Regions from separate parts of the Mesorhizobium sp. M1E.F.Ca.ET.041.01.1.1 genome, predicted to be linked through region 2. Evidence: riboswitches for the same ligand, from Rfam matches in the RefSeq annotation. Region 2 holds a riboswitch; the other holds the start of a gene.
The links. A riboswitch is a leader RNA that binds a small molecule or an ion and turns the genes downstream of it on or off. The one in region 2 is predicted to bind S-adenosylmethionine.
Positions count from the first base shown of each region.

Region 1: another riboswitch for S-adenosylmethionine. It lies ahead of EOA38_RS06865 (O-succinylhomoserine sulfhydrylase); the one in region 2 lies ahead of EOA38_RS13545 (homoserine O-acetyltransferase).

Region 1 covers NZ_RZSL01000048.1:5,850-9,251, reverse strand. Annotated here, with positions in the region: gene EOA38_RS06870 (ceramide glucosyltransferase) at 1-455, shown strand, start outside; gene EOA38_RS06865 (O-succinylhomoserine sulfhydrylase) at 494-1,681, opposite strand; SAM riboswitch at 1,755-1,832, opposite strand; gene EOA38_RS06860 (2'-deoxycytidine 5'-triphosphate deaminase) at 1,979-3,073, shown strand; gene EOA38_RS06855 (ABC transporter substrate-binding protein) at 3,166-3,402, shown strand, end outside.
Region 2 covers NZ_RZSL01000129.1:7,735-11,136, reverse strand. Annotated here, with positions in the region: gene hisC (histidinol-phosphate transaminase) at 1-124, opposite strand, end outside; gene EOA38_RS13555 (hypothetical protein) at 323-754, opposite strand; gene EOA38_RS13550 (hypothetical protein) at 751-1,005, opposite strand; SAM riboswitch at 1,161-1,238, shown strand; gene EOA38_RS13545 (homoserine O-acetyltransferase) at 1,331-2,500, shown strand; gene metW (methionine biosynthesis protein MetW) at 2,592-3,206, shown strand; gene EOA38_RS13530 (glycosyltransferase family 2 protein) at 3,274-3,402, shown strand, end outside.

The sequences.
Region 1 (3,402 bases), on a different contig from region 2:
CGACCAAGCTGGTCAACGGCCTGGGACTGCGCGTCAATCTCGTCGCCTCGCCCTTCGAGCAGCCGCTCGGCCAGCGCCGGCTTGCCGAAATCTGGTCGCGCCAGGCACGCTGGGCGCGGCTGCGCCGCGTCACCTTCCCGCTGTTCTTCGCGCCCGAGGTCCTGACCGGCGTGGTTGTGCCGCTGATTTTCGCGCTGGTCGCGGCGGCAAGCGCCGGTGTCAGCCTCCCCACCGCGGCGCTTTGCGTGCTGGCGATCGCCTATGTGCCGGAATGCCTGCTCGCCTGGTCCAAGGGCTGGTACCTGTCGCCGCGCAGCGTCACTGCGATGATCGTGCGCGACTTGATGCTTCCCGCCATCTGGGCGCGCGGCTGGCTGGGCGGCGCGGTCGAGTGGCGCGGCAACGCCATGACCATCCGCACCAAGGCGATGACCGAGTTGGAGGAGATCGCCTGAGCCGCGCCCAGGCGATCTCGTTATCAGCCTGCAATCCGCTACTTTGCCGCTTTCAGCGCCTGTTCGACGTCGGCCAGCAGATCGTCCGTATCCTCGAGGCCAACCGACAGCCTGAGCGTGCCAGGCCCGATGCCGAGTTCGGCGCGCGCCTCGTCGCTCAGGTTCTTGTGCGTCGTCGTCGCCGGATGGGTGATGAGGCTCTTGGCGTCGCCGAGATTATTGGAGATCAGCACGATGTCGAGCGCGTTCTGGAACGCGAAGGCCGCCTGCTTGCCGCCCTTGACGTCGAGACAGATCAGCGTCGAGCCGCCCGACATCTGCTTTTTGACGATATCGGCCTGCGGATGGTCGGCCCGTCCCGGATAGATGACGCGGGCGATCTCCGGCCGGCCGGCCAGGAAATCGGCGATCTTGCCGGCGCTCTCGGTCTGCTGGCGCACACGCAGCGGCAGCGTCTCCAGGCCCTTGAGCAGCGTCCAGGCGTTGAAGGGCGACAGGCTCGGGCCGGTGTGGCGGAAATAGTCGTGCAGGTTCTCGTCGATCCACTTCTTGTCCGACAGGATGACGCCGCCCAGACAACGGCCCTGTCCGTCGATATGCTTGGTCGCCGAGTAGACGACGATGTGAGCGCCGAGCTGCAAGGGCTTCTGCTGCAGCGGCGTGGCAAAGACATTGTCGACGACCAGCCGCGCGCCGATCGAATTGGCTAAAGCGGCGACCGCGGCTATGTCGACCACCTCCAGCGTCGGGTTGGTCGGGCTTTCCAGGAAGAACAGCTTGGTGTTCGGCCTGACCGCCTTTTCCCAATTGGCGATGTCGGTGCCGTCGACCAGCGTCGCTTCGATGCCGTATCTGGGCGCCAGCGTCTCGACCACCCAGCGGCAGGAGCCGAACAGCGCGCGGGCCGCCACGATGTGGTCGCCGGCCTTGACGCTGCACAGCAGCGCCGCGCTGACCGCCGCCATGCCGGAGGCGGTGGCGCGGGCGTCTTCCGCGCCTTCCAGCGCGCACATGCGCTTCTCGAACATGTCGACCGTCGGGTTGGCGTAGCGCGAATAGATGAAGCCGGGCTCCTCGCCCTTGAAACGGGCTTCGGCCGCCTGGGCCGTTTCATAGACATAGCCCTGGGTGAGATACATCGCCTCGGCGGTCTCGCCGAAGCCGGAACGCAGCGTCCCGCCATGCACGAGTGCCGTCTGAGGTTTCCAATCGCGCGTTTTGCTCATCGCCCTAATTCCACTCGCAAAGAACAGTCCAAACACAAAAAAACCGGCCGCGATGTCGCAACCGGTCCATACGGCCTTGCGGCCAACGGTCCTTTAGCGACTTGTTTAACGTGGCTGCAAGCCGACCGGCCAAATCACCACGGGATAACGACCCTTTAGACCCGCGCCGCGCTTGCGTCAATTGCCGGCTTGATTAAGAGGTTTGTACCAGGCAGATACCGCAGACCGTTTGCGGTTTTGCGGCAAGAGCCTGCAAAAGAACCACGCACTTGCCCGGCCTTCGATCGGAGCCAGACCTTGCGGCAGACAGGCATTCTTCCGGACCAGGACATCGCGGCGCTGTTCCAATCGGGTGCGCTGAAGTCGCCGCGCGCGCTCGACACCAACCAGATCCAGCCTGCCAGCCTCGATCTCAGGCTGGGCGACACGGCCTTCCGCGTGCGCGCCTCCTTCCTGCCCGGCCCCGATCATCTGGTGGCCGACAAGCTCGACCGGCTGAAGCTGCATGAGTTCAGCCTCGCAGAGGGCGCGGTGCTGGAAACAGGCTGCGTCTACATCGTGCCGCTGCTCGAAAGCCTGGCGCTGCCGGCGCAAGTGTCGGCTTCGGCCAACCCGAAGAGCTCGACCGGACGGCTGGACATTTTCACGCGCGTCATGACCGACCGCGGCCATGAGTTCGACAAGATCGCCGCCGGTTACCATGGCCCGCTCTATCTCGAGGTCAGCCCGCGCACTTTCCCGATCGTCGTGCGCGCCGGCTCGCGCCTGTCGCAGATCCGCTTCCGCATCGGCAACGCGGTGCTGTCGGAGAAAGAACTGCGCGAGCTTCACCGGGCCGAGATGCTGGTCGCCACCGATCCGCCCAACATTTCCGGCGGCGGCATCGCGCTTTCCATCGACCTCGACGGCGACAAGGACGGTCTGGTCGGCTATCGCGGCAAGCATCACACCGGCCTCGTCGATGTCGACAAGCGCGCCGCGCAGGACGTCGTCGATTTCTGGGAGCCGATCTACAAGAGCGGCGCCGGCGAGCTGGTCCTCGATCCGGACGAGTTCTACATCCTGGTCAGCCGAGAAGCGGTGCATGTGCCGCCGCTCTATGCCGCCGAGATGACGCCTTTCGATCCGCTGGTCGGCGAGTTCCGCGTCCACTATGCCGGCTTCTTCGACCCGGGCTTCGGCCATTCCGCCGCCGGCGGCAGCGGCAGCCGCGCGGTGCTCGAAGTGCGCAGCCACGAGGTGCCGTTCATCCTCGATCACGGCCAGATCGTCGGGCGCCTGGTCTACGAGCACATGCTGAAGCGGCCGCGGGCGCTCTACGGCAGCGATCTCGGCTCCAATTATCAGGCGCAAGGCCTGAAGCTCTCCAAGCATTTCCGCGCGGCGCGCTGATCCGCGCTGCAATCAGACTGTGCTTGCTCAGCCTCGCGCGCCATGCTTGGCTGCGCTTCACCGGCTCCAGAACTGACTGAGGGAGAACGAAAATGCAGATATCCAGATGGATCGTATCGGCTGCGGCGGCCGCCGTGCTGGCGCTTGGCGCCGGTTCCGCGATCGCGGCGGAAAAGATCAAGATCGGCACCGAAGGCGCCTATCCGCCGTTCAACACCATCACGCCGGACGGCAAGGTCGAGGGCTTCGACATCGACATCGCCAACGCGCTCTGCGCGCAGATGAAGGTCGAATGCGAGATCGTCACCCAGGACTGGGACGGCATCATT
Region 2 (3,402 bases):
TCTCGTTGGACGACAGCTTGTAGACCTTCGTCACGCCGGCGGGCGCGGTGCTCTTTCCCGGCACATAGGCCTCGATGTCCATGATACCCGCGCGGGGCGTCGGACGTGGCTGATCCTGCTTCATGTCACAAATCCGTCGAGAAGGCCTTATTCTGGGCCGCAGCGGGAATACAGGCCGTGACTGGCAATGTCGAGAGGTCTGCCGCATGTCGCCCAAAAGTGTGCAGCGGTTCTGAGACAACGACATGCATCAAAAACAAAGGCTTAAAGCGTAGCGCGTGTATCCGTTTCAGCGCGATGCGCTTTTAGCCAAGTACCGGCGTCAATCGTCGCGGCTGACAACCCGGGCTTTGCGCGCCTGCTGGAGTTGCAGGATTCCACGGCGCAGTTGGTCGAACAAAGCCGGCGGTAGCATTCCATAGGCATAGCTGCCATCGGAACGCTGTCGAACATCATAGCCGGGCCAAAGGAAACGGTTCAATTCATCAAGGCGCAGCCAATGCCGGCCGCCGTCGAGGCCAAGGGTCCGACATACCGCCGGCGGAATCTCGATCGATGCGGAACTATCGGATGGCGGGCGATGCGTAATCGGTGCCACTATCGTGCGGATGTGACCATCCGCCTCACGGGGCGTGGCGACAACGATCGCGCAAGGGCGATCCTTAGCACCTTCGACATCGCCACGGTCGTGTTCAGTGCTCCAAAGAAAACTATAGCGAATGACGAGACCCGGCCTTGGAACCGGCAGCGTCACTTCGGCTCCACGCCATATTCGGCAGTCTCGATGGAGGCGATCGTGTCCTCATCCAACTCGCCCACGATCAGGATTTCGCGCTCGCGGCGCTTCAGCAATTCGTAGTGCTCGAATTCGGCGGCAGAGAGATACGCCCCGACAATCCGGCCATGACTGGTCACGTTGATGACCTTCTTGGCGATGGCTTCGTCCTGATACTTCGCGAAATTTCGGGCGAAATCGCTCGCTGGAACTGCGGTGTTGCGTGGCATGTCTGCCTCCATCTGATGCCAGAGAGCGGTCAAGCGACCGAAATAGATCGTGCAGATAGCCGCTAACCTATTATATGTAATCTGCGCAAATTACGCAAGATTGGCGCGCCATACCGCTGCCGTTGACGTTCGTATTCCGCAGACGTAGAAGAGCAATGAACTTCCGTGGTGATTTGGCCGGTCGGCTTGCAGCCACGTTAAACAATTCGCTAAAGGGCCGTTTGCAACCTGTAACCGGCTTTGCGAAGGCAAGCCGGTTTTTTGTTGTCCGCTGCCGGCCGGACACCGCATCTGTGAAGTCGATGCGGACTGGATGGGGAATGGGATGGCCGCTCAGCGCGCTGCAAGGACCAACAACGAGGCCGACCATCCGTCGAGCCCGGTTTTGCAGCTCGGCCCCGACAAGCCGCTGAAGCTCGATGCGGGCACGGTGCTGTCGCCCTTCCAGATCGCTTACCAGACCTACGGCACGCTCAACGACGCCCGTTCCAACGCCATCCTCGTCTGCCACGCGCTGACCGGCGACCAGCATGTCGCCAACACCAATCCGGTGACCGGCAAGCCGGGCTGGTGGGAGGTGCTGATCGGTCCCGGCAAGATCATCGACACCAACCGTTTTTTCGTCATCTGCTCCAACGTCATCGGCGGCTGCCTCGGCTCCACCGGCCCCGCCTCGACCGATCCGGCGACAGGCAGGCCTTATGGCCTCGACCTGCCGATCATCACCATCCGCGACATGGTGCGCGCGCAGCTCATGCTGGTCGACCATTTCGGCATCGAGAAGCTGTTTTGCGTGCTTGGCGGCTCGATGGGCGGCATGCAGGTGCTGGAATGGGCCGCCAGCCATTCGGAGCGCGTGTTCTCGGCGCTGCCGATCGCCACCGGCGCCCGCCATTCCTCGCAGAACATCGCCTTCCACGAGGTCGGGCGGCAGGCGGTCATGGCCGATCCGGACTGGCACGGCGGCAAATATCTCGATTTCGGCAGGCGCCCGGAAAAGGGGCTCGCCGTGGCGCGCATGGCGGCGCATATCACTTACCTCTCGGAAGCAGCGCTGCATCGCAAATTCGGCCGCAACCTGCAGGACCGCGAGGCGCTGACCTTCGGTTTCGACGCCGATTTCCAGATCGAAAGCTATCTGCGCCATCAGGGCATGACCTTCGTCGATCGTTTCGACGCCAACTCCTATCTCTATCTGACCCGCGCGATGGACTATTTCGACCTCGCCGCCGACCATGGCGGGCGCCTGGCCGATGCCTTCGGCGGCACCAAGACACGCTTTTGTCTTGTGTCCTTCACAAGCGACTGGCTGTTCCCGACGGGAGAGAGCCGCTCGGTCGTCCATGCGCTCAATGCTGCCGGCGCCTCCGTCTCCTTCGTCGAGATCGAGACCGATCGCGGCCACGACGCCTTCCTGCTCGACGAGCCGGAACTGTTCGCGGCCATCCACGGCTTCATTGCCTCCGCAGCCCGCGCCAGGGGGCTCAGCCTGTGAGCGGCTCGCGATCCCTGATGCATCTCACCCAAAAGTGCGCAGCGGTTTTGGGAGAGCGACATGCATCAAAACAAAGATCGGAAGTGTGCCCATGAGCGTCAACCGCGCCCAGCGCGTCGATCTCGACGTCGTCAGCAATCTCATTCCGCCGAATTCGCGCGTCCTCGATGTCGGCTCGGGCGACGGCGTGCTTCTGGAGCTGTTGCAGGAGACCAAGCAGGTCGACGGCCGCGGCATGGAACTGTCGCAGCGCGGCGTCAATGAATGCGTGGCGCGCGGCCTCAGCGTCATCCAGGGCGATGCCGACAAGGATCTCGGATTCTACCCCGACAAGGGCTTCGATTTCGTCGTGCTGTCGCAGACCCTGCAGGCGACCCGCAATCCAAAGCTGGTGCTCGACGAGCTGCTCCGGATCGGCAACCGCGCCATCGTCTCCTTCCCCAATTTCGGCCACTGGCGGGTGCGCTTCTCGCTGCTGATCAAGGGCCGGATGCCGGTCACCAAGGACCTGCCCTATTCCTGGTACGACACGCCGAACATCCACTTCTGCACCATCCGCGACTTCGTCAATCTGTGCGAGGAGCTTGGCGCTACCGTCGAGAAGGCGACCGCGCTCGACGCCAACGGCCAGAAGATCGGTCTGTCGATGCCCTGGTGGTTCTGGAACTTCTTCGGCCAGCAAGCGGTGTTTTTGTTGAGGCGATAGGCTCATCGTTGACGGCGGGGCCCAGAGCCTTATAGCGATATGGCTCAGGCAAACTGATTGCGCAACGATGGTCGACAAACGTCCAACCTATTCAATTGTCGTAGAGATGGAAAATGCCCAGTTCATAGACTGGGACGAGATGGGCGTCGGGCTGACCGCCTTGGCGCGCGAGATCGCTGTGGTCTCCTCAACCGGC